DNA from 4 places in the Williamsia herbipolensis genome. Region 2 is predicted to be linked to each of the others. Evidence: predicted binding sites of a transcription regulator. Region 2 holds the regulator's gene; each other region holds the start of a gene.
The links. Region 2 encodes LexA, which represses DNA repair genes until DNA is damaged. Its sites were predicted from a motif close to CGAACANNTGTTCG; they were not measured.
Positions count from the first base shown of each region.

Region 1 (3,858 bases), 1.0 Mb from region 2:
GCGTTCGTCGACCGGCGTGACAATTGGTCGCACCTGGTCCGATTCGCGTTCGCCAAGCGCGACGAGGTACTGGTCGAGGGGGCAGAGCGCCTGCGCGCGCTGCGACGGTGATCCGCAAACCCCCTCGCACAGGTGTTCGATCGCCGCTAGACTGGGTGCATGAGTACGGCCGGGTTGCAGGGTTCCCTGTTCGACGAGGTGACCGATGAGCCCTCCTGCGCCGACCTGGCGCCGATCGTCACGAGGCGCACCCTCACCGACGGCGCGTGGGTCGATGTCGCGCCGGGATGGGTCGCCGGTGCGGCGCAGCTGCACGAGCGCCTCACCGACGATGTGCCGTGGCGGGCCGAGCGACGCGCCATGTACGACCGCGTCGTGGACGTGCCCCGGTTGCTGTGCCAGTACGGCGAGGGTGTCGCGCTCCCCCATCCACTGCTCGTGACGATGCGCGACGCACTGTCCGAGCACTACCGCGGCGAACTGCCCGAGGGTTTCGCGACCGCCGGCTTGTGCCTCTATCGCGACGGATCCGACAGTGTGGCCTGGCACGGCGACACCATCGGACGCGGCAGCACCGAGGACACGATGGTGGCGATCGTGTCTCTCGGCGCGCCCCGCCCGTTGATGCTGCGTCCGCGCGGCGGCGGTGCTTCGTTGAAGTTCTTTGTCGCGCAGGGCGATCTGCTCGTCATGGGCGGGAGCTGCCAACGCACCTGGGAGCACGCGATACCCAAGGTCACCGGTGTGGGCCAGAGGATCAGCGTGCAGTTCCGGCCCACCGGAGTGTGGTGACGTAGCGTCGCCCCGCTACGCAGCCGGGTACAGGTGCACCCGCGGCCAGGTGATGTCGAACCGCCCGTTCACCACCGGAGTGGTGTCGGACCGGTTCCGATGTCGCTCGAAGAGTTCGTCGATGCGGTGAAGGTGGTTGGCGCGGAGTTGATCAGGTGGGTCGGTGTTGCGGCGCCATCCGTAGCGGCCCTTGTCGGGTCCGTCGGTGATCTTTTCGGTGACCCATTGGTGCGGTTCTGCGCCGACGGCCCGGTTGTGGGGTCCACACGCCGGAGCCAGGTGCGGGGAATCTGTGAGACCACCGTCAGCCCAATCAGCTTCGGCGTGATGCATTTCGGTGTGCGCGAACGGTGTCGTGCAGTCGTCCTTGCTGCAGCCGCCGTACTGGGTGAAGGCCATGAACCGTTGCGCCTGCGACGCCAAACGTTGGGACCGGCCGAAGAACAACGGTTCGTTGGTGACGTCGCTGAAGACGGCCAGGTGGGGCTGCGCTTCGGCCGCGAGCTTCACGACGTCGCTGATCGGCAGGTCACTGCCCGTGGCGGTGCGTGCTACACCGGCATGCTCACGCAGCTGTGCGTCGGTGATCGAGACGATGATCTGCGGCGGCAAACCCCGATGGGAGTTGCCGAGGAGTCCGCCGTTGACCGCAGCATCGAGCAAAGCTTTGAATGCGTCATGGTTCCGCTGACTCTGCGAGCGGCAGTCGCGGTCGGCTGCTTCCTTCAGCAGCTCGGGGTTCGCGTCCTCATGGTCACCTTTGGGTGACTGGTCGTCGTCGGGATTGTTCATCCCCGGCGCCGCCCACTTGGCGAGCACCACGTCGAACAGGGCGCGGGTGATCGGATCGAGTGTGGCGGTGAGTTTCGACATCAACTGCGAGTCCTGGCACCCGAGGTTCAGTTTCCGGTTCCTGGCGCGGTCGTGGTCGTCGGTCAGTGTTCCGTCGGGGTCGAGATGCGCCAGGATCCGGACTCCGGCGGCGCCGATCTCTTTCGGCGTGAGTGTGGTTGCGAATTCGGCCAGGACTTCCTCTGCCCGCGCCCGCTGTTCCACGCCGACGGCCGAGGGGATCTTCTTCAGCACGTCGAGAACCGCGTGCACGTGATCGAGTCCGATCGTTCCGGCGGCCAACTCGCGCGCGGTGTTCGGGCACGCCGGTGGCAGTTTCTCGCCGGTCATCGCGTGCATCGGTTCCAGCGCCTGGACCGCCTGCAAACGTTTCTTGGGATGAGTGATCCGCAGTTTGGTCTGCAGGAACTCGGTGACGGTCACGCACCCCACGGTGCGGTGGGCGTCACGATCGGAGACCTCGAGGATGCGCTGGTTACCGATGGACTCGAATTGACGCACAACGCTGTGGTGGTCGATCGCCAGTTGCGCGACGGTCTCGTCGTCGTGGGCGTCTGCGGTCTCTTTCGCGATCTCCTTCACCAGGGCTTGCAGGGCAGCGTATTTCGCCACGAGATCGCTCACTGACTGCCCCCTCCCCAGGTGTGACTGTACGTCTATTCTAGCACGTGTGTTCGAGGTGTGGAGGATTGAATTCAGTGAATGTTGTTCACTGTGAACGTATTTCGTGTGGGAGGTTGGGTTCTACTGCCGCTGACGGTGCGGAAGCCGGACGCCGAGTGTGCGTTGTCTCGTCGTCGGCAGGCGCGACGTTGTCAGCACACTCGACGGCCGTTTCCACACAGTCAGCAGTACCTACGGCCGTTTCCACACAGTCAGCAGTACCTACGGCCGTTTCCACACAGTCAGCAACTGGGTGGCTAGCCGGTGGAGTTGTTGACCGCGAGGCAGTAGCCCAGTGGAGTGGGCTTCTCGAACGTGATGGGGATGCCGTCGGTGCAGTCGATCTCGGTGGCGTCCTCACGATTCTTCACCGTGACCACCTGGGCTCCACCCTCGGCCGGCTCGGCACCGCACTCGACCTCGGTGAAGTCGGTGATCGATCCGCCCGGACCGGCGAGCTGATAGCACTTGTCCACCTGCATGTTCGGCACCAGGCACAACTTGCCCTTGTCCTCCTGCGTCAGCTGGGAGTACTGCTCGTTGGCGCAGTTCGCACCACCGTCGATCTTCTCGGCGACCACGAAGTTGAATGTGTCGCTGCCGCAGTCGACCGTCTTCGGCTTGGCGGCAGTACTGCTGCCGCTCACGGTGATGCAGTCGCCGGCCTTCGCGTCGTTGATGTCGGTGATGGTGTCCTTGGAGGCGACCACGCCGATGATCACGACCACCACGAGAAGCAACACCACGACGCCGCCGATGATGGCGAACAACTTCTTGCGCGACTTCTTCGGCGGTGCGCCGTAGGGCGCGGCACCGTAGGGCGGAGGCGCACCGTAGGGCGCGGCGCCGGGGCCACCAGGCTGCGGCGGAACCCCACCGGGAGGGATCGGCGCCGATCCAGGCGGCGGCCCTGCCTGCGGGTAGGTCGGCGGAGACGTCGGGGGCTCACCCGCGGGAATCGACGGTGACGACTCGTCCGGCTTCGGATCATCAGGACTGGTCACAACTGTTCTCCGATCATCGCGGGCGGTGATCGGAGAGAAGTTACAGCGCCTTCCGGTCGAAAGCGACTGTTACCGACGGGAGCGAAAGTGTCCTCGTGACCGTCAGAGGTCGAAGGTGACGCCCGTCAGCTTCTCAGACGCGACCCACAACGACTGCGCCACACTCTCGTTGCGCGCCTTGGGCAACGGTTTGGTGAGCGTCGGCGCGCCGCGCAGACCACCGAGGCCACGGGGACCGTAGAAGGCACCCGACGCCGCCTCGGGCGAGGTCGCCGCGTAGAGCTCGGGCAGCGCGCCGTCGGCCGCCGACTGGGCGACGAGATTGCTCAGCTTCATGAACCGGTCGTAGAACGACTCGGTGTGCGACTGCAGATTCGTGCTGGCGTAGCCGGGATGGGCGCACATCGACGACACCGCCGACCCCGACCGGCCGAGCTTGCGCGCCAGTTCGAACGCGAACATGAGGTTCGCGAGCTTCGACTGACCGTAGGCCGACCACCGCTCGTAGCGACGGTGGTCGTAGTTGAGGTCGTCGAGATCGATCTTG
Region 1 is NZ_CP108021.1:3,967,249-3,971,106, reverse strand. Features, by position in the region: gene OG579_RS18465 (pyridoxal phosphate-dependent aminotransferase) at 1-111, shown strand, start outside; gene OG579_RS18460 (alpha-ketoglutarate-dependent dioxygenase AlkB) at 160-792, shown strand; gene OG579_RS18455 (DUF222 domain-containing protein) at 808-2,268, opposite strand; gene OG579_RS18450 (LppU/SCO3897 family protein) at 2,565-3,311, opposite strand; gene OG579_RS18445 (oxidoreductase) at 3,414-3,858, opposite strand, start outside.
Region 1: a site for LexA is predicted at 2,308-2,321, ahead of OG579_RS18455 (DUF222 domain-containing protein). Genes of this name have one in related genera too.

Region 2 (3,858 bases):
CACTCGGGTGTCCTCGTGCTTGCAGAAGGGGCAGTGCATCGACGTGTCCTCGAACCTGATCCGCGGGCGACGCGCGTCGAGGACGGACCCCGGGGCGTCACAGGGTCCGATGTGGACCCACGGTCGCGAGGATACCGACCCGGGTCGACCGTCACACACCGGTCAGTTCCGGTAGAGCGGCGCGAGCAGCGGTTGGCCGGCGGTGAGGGCCGATCCGCTCATGTGGTTGAGCTCCCTGATGTCGGCGACGACCGCAGACGTCGACCGATCCGGGGCGACGCGCTGCGCGAGCTCGCCCAACGACTCCCCGCCGCGGACGTGGACCACGGAGGTGCCGGAGATCGGCGCGGCGGTCGACTCGGTGGCGGCCGCCCCACCGATGACGACCGACCACACCGCGATCGCGAGGGCGATGCCGGCGACGATGGCCGCGCCCCATCCGATGGGGGCGGGACGGCGCGACACCGGTGCGTGGCGGCGTCCGTCGGCGCACACGACGCCCGCGGGGCGTGCCGCGACCGGCCGACCCGAGGGGCGGCGCCGTGCGGGCACGGGGCGCGGCGCCGGACGCGGCGCGCGCTCGACCGTGGCTCCGGCGGGCCGGTGACCCGCGTAGCCGGTGGTGCTGCTGTGACGCGTGAGAGTCTGATTCATGACGTGCTCCTCATCGACCAGACGTTCGAGTGAACGTGTGTTCGATTTGTATCACGCACCTCCGACAATGTCCCGACACGGTCGAACAAATGTTTGAAAGTTGTTATCTGCTGCACTACTGTCCCAGGTGACAGCAGGTCCGCGCGTCGTCCGAACCGTTCGAACAGACCGGTCGGGAGCGGGCCGCGACAGGAGGGACACCGTGTCCGACACCACCGTCACCACCACCGACTTCGCCGACGGCCCGATCAGCGAGGCCGATCTGACGCCTCGGCAGGCGAAGGTCCTCGAGGTCATCCGTGCGTCGGTCCGCGAGCGCGGTTATCCCCCGAGCATCCGCGAGATCGGGGACGCGGTCGGCCTCAACTCCACGTCGTCGGTCGCCCATCAGCTCCGCACCCTGGAGCGCAAGGGCTTCCTCAAGCGCGACGCGAACCGCCCCCGCGCGGTGAACGTCCAGGACGCCGATCCCGGTGACGGCGGCGGGTCGGATGCACTCTCGCTGCCGACCCCGACCTTCGTCCCGGTCCTCGGTCGGATCGCGGCCGGCGGGCCCATCCTCGCCGAGGAGGCCGTCGAGGAGGTCTTCCCACTCCCCCGCGAACTCGTCGGCGACGGCGCGCTCTTCCTGCTCCGGGTGGTCGGCGAGTCGATGATCGACGCCGCCATCTGCGACGGCGACTGGGTGGTCGTCCGCCAGCAGAACGTCGCCGACAACGGCGACATCGTCGCGGCGATGATCGACGGCGAGGCCACGGTGAAGACCTTCAAGCGCACCGGCGGACACGTGTGGCTGATGCCCCACAACCCGCAGTTCGAGCCCATCCCGGGTGACGAGGCGGCCATCCTCGGCAAGGTCGTCACCGTCATGCGCCGCCTCTGATCGACCGCACGCACCCCGCAGATCCCATCTGACCACGCCGCGTGTCACACTGAGTTCCCCGTTCGGCGGACGACAGGAGAAGTGATGGGCGCGCAGCGATTGGTCCTCGACGGGGCGGTGGTCGTCGTGACCGGCGCCGCCGGCGGCATCGGGCGAGAGGTCGTCCGTGAGGTGCATCGCCGCGGTGCCCGGGTGGTCTCACTCGACCTCTCCCAGGCGGCGGTCGACGACGCCGTCCGCGGACTCGATCCCGACCGCGTGCTCGCGGCACGCGCCGACGTCACGGTCCCCGCTGACCTGTCCGACGCAGTCGATCGCGCCGTTGCGCGGTGGGGACGGATCGACGTGGTGTTCGCCAACGCCGGTATCTCCAGCGGAGATTCGGCCGACACCGTGGCCAGCGTGGCCGACGGCGTGTTCGAGCGCGTCATCGGCGTCAACCTGATGGGCGTGTGGAACACGGTGCGGGCGGCACTGCCCCACATCATCGACTCCCGGGGCCACGTCCTCGTCACCTCGTCGACGTACGCCTATCTCAACGGGATGGTGAACGCGCCCTACGCGGCGTCGAAAGCCGCCGTCGAACAGATCGGACGCGCGTTGCGCAGCGAGCTCGCGGCCCACGGTGCGACGGCCGGGGTGCTCTACCCCGGATGGGTCGCGACCCCCATCGCCGACGTCGCCTTCGGCAAGGACGAACTGGCCACCGCGCTGATCAAGCGGGCCTTCCCGCGTCCCCTGCTCACGCCGATCAAACCCCGACGGGTCGGCCTGGCGGTCGCCGACGGGATCGAGGCCCGGTCACCGCGCATCCAGGTGCCACGCCGGTGGATCCCCGTCGCCGCACTGCGCGGGATCGTCAACCCGCTGTCGGATGCCGCCCTGCACCGTGATCCGACCATGATCGGCCTCGTGCGTGAGGTGGAGGACCGAGCTCACCGGCGGTGAACCCGATCGACCCTCGTCGCCGTCAGGCGTGCAGTGGCGCCGCCGCGGCGGCCCGTGCATCTGCCGGATCCGCAGTCGCCAGCGCCGCCTGCGCCGCGGCCCGGCACTGCGCCGTGGTCACCTGACCCAGCGCCGCACCCACCCCCGCCGCGGCCGCGGGTGCGCTCGACAGTGACGTGACCCCCATGCCCACCAGCACGCAGGCGAGCAACGGGTCGGCGGCGGCCTCACCGCACACGCCGACGGACTTGCCGGTCGCCGAACCCGCTGAGGCGACCATGTTGATCAGCGCGAGGACGGCTGGCTGCCACGGGTCGGTGAGGTAGGCCAGTTCGGCGGACATGCGGTCGGCCGCCATCGTGTACTGCGTGAGGTCGTTGGTGCCGATCGACACGAAGTCGACCTCGGCGAGGATCGACGGCGCGAGCAGGGCGGCCGAGGGGATCTCGATCATCACCCCGGCGACCAGGCCGCGGGCACGCACCTTCGCCGCGAAGTCGCGCGCCTCGGTCGCGGTGGCCACCATCGGGGCCATCACCCACGGGGACGAGCCGGTGGCCTCGGCGGCGGCCGCGATCGCGTCGAGCTGCCGGTCGAGCAGACCCGGGTTGCCGAACGCCACCCGCAGACCGCGCACACCGAGAGCGGGGTTGGCCTCGGTTCCGTTGTCGGCGAACAGGAGCGGCTTGTCGGAGCCGGCGTCGAGGGTGCGGATCACGATCTTCGCGTCGGGTTGCCCGGCGGAGGGGACGAACGCCTCGATGACCTCGCGGTAGAGCGCGGTCTGCTCGGCGGCGTCGGGCTCCTTCGCGCGGTCGAGGAAGGCCAACTCGGTACGGAACAGCCCGATGCCCTGGACCGGGAAGTCGGTCGCCGAGCGGGCGGATGCACCGTCCTGGACGTTGGCGAGGATCGATACGTCGAGGCCGTCGGCGGTGCGCCCCGGCCCGCTCCAGCGCGACACCAACTCCGCGGCGTCGCGAGACCGGGCGACGGCGGTGCGGGCGGTCTCGGCGTCGGGACCGACGGTGACGGTGCCGGCCTCGCCGTCGAGCATCACCGGCGTCCCCGCGGCGACCGAGGTCAGCGCACCGACGGCGACGACACACGGAATCCCCAACTGGCGGGCGATGATCGCGGTGTGGCTGGTCGGGCCGCCCAGACGCGTGGCGAGGCCCAGCACGAGGGCAGGGTCGAGCCCGGAGGTGTCGGCCGGGGCGAGGTCGTCGGCAAAGAGGATGACCTCGTGGTCCGGCTGGGCCAGTCCGGGTTCCGGGTCACCGGCGAGTTCGGCGAGCACACGGTCGCGCACGTCGAGCAGGTCGGTCACCCGCTCGGCCATGAGGCCGCCGAGCTTGGTGAACATGGCGACG
Region 2 is NZ_CP108021.1:278,386-282,243, reverse strand. Features, by position in the region: gene nrdR (transcriptional regulator NrdR) at 1-39, opposite strand, end outside; gene OG579_RS01255 (LysM peptidoglycan-binding domain-containing protein) at 163-654, opposite strand; gene lexA (transcriptional repressor LexA) at 857-1,537, shown strand; gene OG579_RS01245 (SDR family NAD(P)-dependent oxidoreductase) at 1,622-2,485, shown strand; gene OG579_RS01240 (phosphoenolpyruvate--protein phosphotransferase) at 2,508-3,858, opposite strand, start outside.

Region 3 (3,858 bases), 1.9 Mb from region 2:
TGGGAGGACATCTCCGGCTGCCGCACGTTCGAGGATCTGCCGAAGACCGCGCAGGACTACGTGCTTCGCCTCGAAGAGCTTGCCGGCGCATATATCTCGTGCATCGGCGTGGGGCCGGGACGCGATCAGACGATCGTGCGCCGCGAGATCCTCTAGTCGCCGATGGGCACGTCCGGCTCCGACGACCTCCGCGATGTCGAACCGATCGAGGGGCGTCCGTGGATCTCGCGGATCTCCACCCCGTCGAGTCGCGTACGGATCGGTATCGCGATCGTCGGTGTGCTCGCGATCATCGGAGTCGCGGTGCCGCTGTTCATCTCACTGTTCAGCGGCGGCGATGCGCCCGACGCGGCGGCCCCGTCGACCACGGCGTCTCCGGTCGGTTCGGTCGTGCGCTCGGCGGAGCCGATGTACTCGAGCCCGGGGGAGTGCATCTCGCTGACGAAGGAGCCGGCCGGCATCGTCCCGGCGAAAGCCGACTGTGGCGCTTCGCAGTTCACGTTCATCGTCGCCACGGCCCTGCAGTCGTCGTCGGGTGACTGCGGTGTCGGCCACTACTCGCAACTCACCCAACCCGGTTTCGGCAAGCTCTGCATCCTGCCGAACTTCACCGCCGGCCAGTGCTATCTGATCCCCGGGGCGCGGGGCACGCTGGTCGACTTCCGTCGCGCACAGTGTGATTCGTCGGCGACCATCCGAGTGGCCGGCAGGGTCGCCGCTCCTACCATCGACTGCCCCGGCGGCGAGACGATCTCGTTCTCCCGGCCGTCGCCCCTGACCTACTGCCTCACCGCACCCCGCTGAATCGGCAAGGTCGAGGCTATGCTGACTGTGCGGAAACGGCCGGTCGGGTGGTGCTGGTTGTGCTGACTGTGTGGAAACGGCCGTCGAGTGTGCTCACACCACACCGCACGCCGACAACGAAACAGCGCACACTCGGCGTCCGGCTTCCGCACCGTCAGCGGTAGTAGAACGCAACCAGACGAGCGAAATGCACTAGCGTTCAACACTATTCACTACAATCAACCACCCACACCTCGAACATCCGTGCTAACCTGGATGTACAGAACCACCTGGGGAGGGGGCAGCGGTGAACGATCTCTTGGCGAACTACGCTGCCATCGAACACATCCTGGACCACATGGACGATGCCTCCTCCGACGCCTACGACGAGGAGACTGTCGCCGAGGTGGCGATCCGACACGAGCGCATCATGCGGCGCATGGAATCCGCCGGCAACCGCCGCATCCTGGAGGTCTCCGATCGCGATGCGCACCGCGCGGCGGGGTGCGTGACTCTGACCGAGTTCCTGCAGACGAAACTGCGGATCACCCACCCGAAGAAGCGTCTTCAGGCCGTCCAGGCGTTGGAACCGATGCACGCGATGACCGGTGAGAAACTGCCACCGGTGTGCCCGAACACCGCTCGTGAACTCGCCGCCGGAACGATCGGCCCCGACCACGTGCACGCGGTACTCGACGTGATCAAGAAGATCCCGTCAGCGGTGGATGCCGAGCGTCGTGCGTTCGCCGAACAGACTCTCGCCGAGTTCGCGACGACGTTGACGCCGAAAGAGATCAGCGCCGCCGGAGTCCGGATCCTCGCCCACCTCGACCCCGACGGACAACTCACCGACGACCGTGACCGCGCGCGGAACCGGAAACTGAACCTCGGGTGCCAGGACTCGCAGTTGATGTCGAAACTGACCGCCACGTTGGATCCGATCACCCGTGCTCTGTTCGACGTGGTGTTGGCGAAGTGGGCCGCGCCGGGGATGAACAACCCCGACGACGACCAATCACCGAAAGGCGATCACGCCGACGCCGACCCGCAGTTGCTGAAGGACGCAGCTGATCGGGACTGCCGCTCGCAGAGCCAACGCAACCACGACGCCTTCAAGGCTCTGTTGGATGCCGCGGTCAACGGTGGACTCCTCGGTGGCTCGCACCGCGGGTTGCCGCCACAGATCATCGTCTCCATCACCGACGCACAGCTCCGGGAGCACGCCGGTGTCGCACGCGCCGCGACCGGTACCGACTTGCCGGTATCCGACGTGATCAAACTGGCCGCCGACGCCCAAACCCACCTCGCGGTGTTCAGCGATGTCACAGGCGAACCCTTGTTCTTCGGCCGCGGCCGACGCCTCGCCTCACAAGCGCAACGGTTGATGGCCTTCGCCCAGTACCGCGGCTGCAGCAAAGACGACTGCACGACACCGTTCGCGCACACCGAAATGCACCACGCCGAAGCCGATTGGGCCGACGGCGGAAACACCGACTCCACCGACATGGCACCCGCATGCGGACGCCACAATCGGGCCGTCGGACCTGAACCCCACCAGTGGAGCACCGAGAAGATCACCGACGGTCCCGACCGCGGCCGCTACGGCTGGCGACGCAACACCGACCCACCCGACCGACTGCGCGCCAATCAGCTGCACCGGATCAACGAACTGATCGAGCGATACCGGTGCCCACCTGACGCCGTCCCGACGGTGAGTCGGGCGTTCGACATCACCTGGCCTGGGTTCGAGCTGTATCCGGCGGCGTAGCGGTGGCCGGGTTATGCCGCTGCTCGACTTTCCACACACTCAGCACCACCGCTCGGGTCGGGTTTCCGCGCGGTCAGCCTAAGCGGCCACCAAGTTGTAACCCCGTGTTCGTGTCACCGGGGAAGGATTCGAGCGTGTCCGTCTCCCGTCGTACGTTCCTGCGCTCCTCCGCCGCCGCGGGCCTGCTGATCCCCGCCGCCGGACTCCTCGCGCCCCAGGCGGTCGCGAGCCCGGCCCTGATCCGCGCCCGTCCGACGCTCACCCACGGCATCGCCTCGGGCGACCCGCGACCCGACGGTGCCCTGATCTGGGCGCGGTCGGACATCCCGGCGCGGATGATCGTCGAGACGTCGCTGTTCGAGAACTTCACCTTCGCACGCCGCTTCGTGGGCCCGATGGTCACGCCCGCCACCGACGGCACCGGACGCGTCCGCGTCACCGGGCACCCCGCCGGCGCGACCATCCACTACCGCGTCATCCTCGAATCCGACCGCGGCACCCGGTCGCGGCCGCTCACCGGCACCTTCCGCACCGCGCCCGTCCTGCCCGGGGCGATCACGATCAACTGGTCCGGCGACGTCGTCGGTCAGGGCTGGGGCATCAACGAGGCCATCGGCGGCCTGCACGGCTTCTCCACCCTCGCCGACCGTAACGCCGACCTGTTCATCCACTCCGGCGACACCGTCTACGCCGACGGCCCCCTGAAGGAGACGGTCACCCTCGACGACGGCCGCGTGTGGCGCAACGTGGTCACCGAGGCCAAATCCGATGTCGCACAGACCCTCGACGAGTTCCGCGGCAACCACAGCTACAACATGTCCGACACCAACTACCGCCGGTTCGCCGCCTCGACCACGCAGCTGGTGCAGTGGGACGACCACGAGACGTTCAACAACTGGTTCCCCGGCGAGATCGTCGCGAACCCGGCCTACACGCAGGAGCGCCGCGCCGACGTCCTCTCGCGTCGCGCACTCCAGGCGTTCCACGAGTGGCAGCCGGTCACCCCGGTCGATGCCGTCGACGGCCGGGTCTACCGCAAGGTGTCCTACGGTCCGCTGCTCGACATCTTCATCCTCGACATGCGCAGCTACAAGGACTCGAACTCCCACGCCCGCAACGCCTCCGGCCACATCCTCGGTGCGCGCCAGGCGAAGTGGCTCACCGACGGGCTGAACTCGTCGCGTGCGGTGGTGGAAGATCGTGGCCAACGACCTGCCGCTCGGCATCGTCGTCCCCGACACCACCTACGGCGACAAGGACGGCATCGAGGCCGTCGCCCAGGGTGACAACGGGAAGCCGCTGGGTCG
Region 3 is NZ_CP108021.1:2,161,450-2,165,307, reverse strand. Features, by position in the region: gene OG579_RS09795 (adenylosuccinate synthase) at 1-156, shown strand, start outside; gene OG579_RS09790 (flagellar basal body-associated FliL family protein) at 163-804, shown strand; gene OG579_RS09785 (HNH endonuclease signature motif containing protein) at 1,091-2,551, shown strand; partial or broken gene OG579_RS09780 (alkaline phosphatase D family protein) at 2,686-3,858, shown strand, end outside.
Region 3: a site for LexA is predicted at 1,039-1,052, ahead of OG579_RS09785 (HNH endonuclease signature motif containing protein). Genes of this name have one in related genera too.

Region 4 (3,858 bases), 680 kb from region 2:
TCCCAGATCTCGACGTAGTCGTAGTTGCCGATCACCGCGCATTCCTTGGTGAGGCCTGCGTAGGTCCGGTGCTTGGACGACAGGGTGATCCGTCCCTGTGCGTCCGGCACCATCTCCTCGGTGCTGGAGTTGAGATGACGCTGATACATCCGCGCCTTCTCGTCCACCTTGGACGCCGCGGCGGCTCGTTTCGCCCGCTCCACGAAGTCCTCGGGCAGGTAGATCGCGAGGCTGTGGTCCTGACCGCGAGTGACCATCATCCCTCCTGCCAACTGCTCTCGAAACTTCGCGGGAAGCGTGAGCCGCCCTTTGTCGTCCAACTTGTGCAGGTGTGTGCCGAGGAACATGTTCTCCCCACACCTCCTGCCGGGCGGAGTCGCGAGTCCGGCACTCTTTCCTCCGTGCACCACAGTACCCCACTTCGCCCCACTTTCCACCCCCAGATGAGCAGTGAGTTCGGACCGGAGTACAAAACAGCACGTCAACGATAGGAAAAGTGGTGGGGCGACCGGACGCCCGTCGGTCGATGCCGATTCAGTCGACCTGGGCTTTCGTCATCAGAGAATGCCCACATCAGCCGCTGAGCGCCTGTGGGCGAGCGCGGTGGAGGAAAGTGGGGATCGGTGGATACGCGGGGGACGCGGTGCCGGACCGGCCGGCGATCACCCCGAGAACGACGAAACCGCGCACCGGGAATCGGTGCGCGGTCTCGTGTGTGAGGTCAGTGCGGGACTGTCGAGGCCCCGCAGAGGATCATTCCTGTTCGAACCGTCGGTTGAAGCGCTCTTCCATCCGCTCACTGAACGAGCGTGAGCCGTTGCCCCGCGGACGACGTCCCGTCGAGGACTCCGAGGTGGCTCCCGACGCCGGCGGCACGGACGAGCCGATGCCCCACAACGCGATGAGCCCGGCGGCGAACATGACGAGGAATCCGACGAGGCTGAGGATCGGGAACCCGCCGACCGTGACGTCGACGACCAGTCCGCCGATCAGCAACAGCAACCCCACGACGAACAGAACCGCGGCCTGCAGACGTTTACGCGTGGTCGACCCGCCGCGTACCCGCCGACGCCGGACATTCGACGCGAACTTGGGATCTTCGGCGTACAGCGCGTTCTCGATCTGTTCGAGCATTCGCTGCTCGTGCTCCGAGAGTGGCACCGCCCCTCCTTACAGCACTTCGGTCCGGTGACCGGACGGTGTCCAACGCATACCCGCGGCAGGTGTGTCGGGGTCGGTGGGCTCGTGTCGCGAGCCCTGGTGTCGATGATACGAGGTGATCGAGAAACCGACCACCATTACCCGGCTGAGAGTTCGGTCAGAGTCGCCGACCGGTGGCCTGCGGTCACCCGCGTCCCGTGCTCGAAGGCGACGACCTGCGCCCGCACGTCCTCCAGGAAGTCGGCGAGACGGGTCCGGGTGGCCTGCACACTCCGGGGATCGACATCGCGGACGACGCCCAGTTCGATGTCGGCTCGCAGACGCGAGAGCCCCGCGAAGTAGGTGGCCCAGGTGGTGAGCTCCGGCAGGGCCCGCGGCAGGCGCGCCCAGGCGCTGACCGGGCCCCGACGTGGGCGGGCGGTGGATTTCTCCCCGACCACCAGGGCGGCACCGGCCGCACGCAGGGCGGCGAGGTACAGCGCGCGGAGCTGCTCGGTCGGTTCGGGCGAGTCGTCCGCGTGCGCAGCCATGGCCTCGGCGCGACCGAGCAGTTCGCGGGCGCGCAGTGCGAGTCGTGGGTCGACCGTGGTGGTGCGCCGTGTCGTCGTACGTGTCCCGGTCATCGTCACACCCCTCTCGTGGTCTGTCTTCGTGTACCTGTGGAGGTTCAACCTCATCGGACGGATCAGTCATACCGCCGTCCACCGACAACGTGAGCAATGGAACAGCCGTTGCCCACCGGGACCCGGACGGACCGGACGACGATCGGACCGGCCCGGCCGCAGACGCTTCCCTCGTCCACCGCCGGACCGGCCGTCGGTCGTCGGGTCACGATGAGACTCGTCGCGGAGGTTGAGTACTCGAACACCCGTTCGACCTATTCAATATAGCTACCCCCCGACAAGGTCTCAAGAGGAGGCGCAGAACGGTGTCTGTTCGCCTGGTCGGCCTCGTCCCCGACGACGCCGGGGACTGGTTGAACCCCGCTCTCGACGTGTACGTCGAGGCCATGGGATACCCCCGGGGAACCCAGACACACCGCTCCCCGCTGTGGCGCGACCACATGCGACGACCCGGCTGGACCGCGGTCGGCGCCTACCGCTCCCCCGACGACGCGACGGGAGGGACGGCGGGCGGCGGGTCTCTGGTCGGCATCGCCTACGGCTACACCGGCGCGGGCGACCAGTGGTGGCACCAGCAACTCTGCGCGGGACTCCGACACGGCGGCTACACCCGCGAGCAGATCGACGAGATCACGCGCGACTACTTCGAACTGACCGAGCTCCACGTACATCCCCGCCTGCAGGGTCACCGCATCGGCGAGGCGCTGCTCGCGCGACTCCTCGAGGGACGGAGCGAGAGCAGCGTCCTGCTCTCCACACCGGAGGTGCCCGCCGACGACAACCGCGCTTGGCGCCTGTACCGACGGGTCGGTTTCGCCGATCTGCTCCGCCACTTCAGCTTCGCGGGCGATCCGCGACCCTTCGCCGTCCTCGGACGCCGACTACCGATGGGCCCCCATGACGACCAGCAGTGACGCCCGCATCCACGACGCGATCGTGGTGGGTGCCGGTCACAACGGACTCGTCGCGGCGACGTACCTCGCGCAGTCGGGCCTCGACGTGGCCGTCGTCGAACGCGACACCATCCCCGGTGGCGCCGTGTCCACGGTGGCCCGGTTCCCCGGCTACCGGGTCGATCGCGGATCCTCGGCCCACATCATGATCCGGCACACCTCGATCATCGACGACCTCTCGCTCGGGTCGCACGGCCTGCGCTACATCGACTGCGACCCATGGGCGTTCGCGCCGGCCGACGGCGACTCACCGGCGATCGTCTTCCGGACCGACCTCGACGCGACCTGCGTCTCGATCGAGGCCGCGTGCGGCGCACGCGAGGCCGACGCGTACCGACGGTTCGTCGCCGTATGGGGACCGCGGTCGGCGGCGGTCATGCGGATGTTCGCCCACCGCCCCACCGTCGGCGGGTTCGCGCGCTCGTTCTGGGGCATGCCCACCCGCGACGGGGTCACCGGCCGGGCCGCGGGGGCCAATCTCGCCCAGGAGTTCCTCCGCTCCGGAGATGCCCTGCTGGACAGCTGGTTCGACTCCGAGCGCCTCAAGGCCGCACTCGCGTGGTTCGGCGCGCAGTCGGGACCGCCGATGAGTGAGCCGGGTACCGCGCCGATGGTCGGCATCGCAGCGCTGATGCACACCCTGCCGCCCGGGCGCGCGGTCGGCGGCAGCGGCGCGCTCACCGAGGCGCTCGTCTCGGCCCTGGGGTCACACGGCGGCGAACTCGTGCTCGACGCCCCGGTCGAGTCGCTGGCGTGGACCGGCGACCACTGGCGGGTGACGTCGGCGGGCGGTGCGGTGCGCCGCGCGCGATCGGTCGTCGCGGCGTGCCACATCCTCACCACGCTCGACGCGCTCGCCGCCGGCGGTGTCGCCCCCGAGCAGGTGCGCCGGTGGCGGAGCCGGATCGAGGTCGGCCCGGGCATCGGCAGTGCCGTGCGGATCGGTGCCACGGCACTCCCCGACTACCCCGGACTGCCGTCGGACCTCCCCGCCCACGGCGTGCACTCCGGCCTCGGGCTGCTCGTCTCCGACCGGGCCCACCTGGCCGCGGCATACGGCGACGCCCGCGCGGGCCAACTCCCCCGCCGTCCGGCGTTGGTGGCCATGAGCTACTCCGCCA
Region 4 is NZ_CP108021.1:957,637-961,494, forward strand. Features, by position in the region: gene mraZ (division/cell wall cluster transcriptional repressor MraZ) at 1-347, opposite strand, end outside; gene OG579_RS04325 (DUF3040 domain-containing protein) at 754-1,161, opposite strand; gene OG579_RS04330 (SAV_6107 family HEPN domain-containing protein) at 1,299-1,784, opposite strand; gene OG579_RS04335 (GNAT family N-acetyltransferase) at 2,090-2,698, shown strand; gene OG579_RS04340 (phytoene desaturase family protein) at 2,682-3,858, shown strand, end outside.
Region 4: a site for LexA is predicted at 2,023-2,036, ahead of OG579_RS04330 (SAV_6107 family HEPN domain-containing protein). Genes of this name have one in related genera too.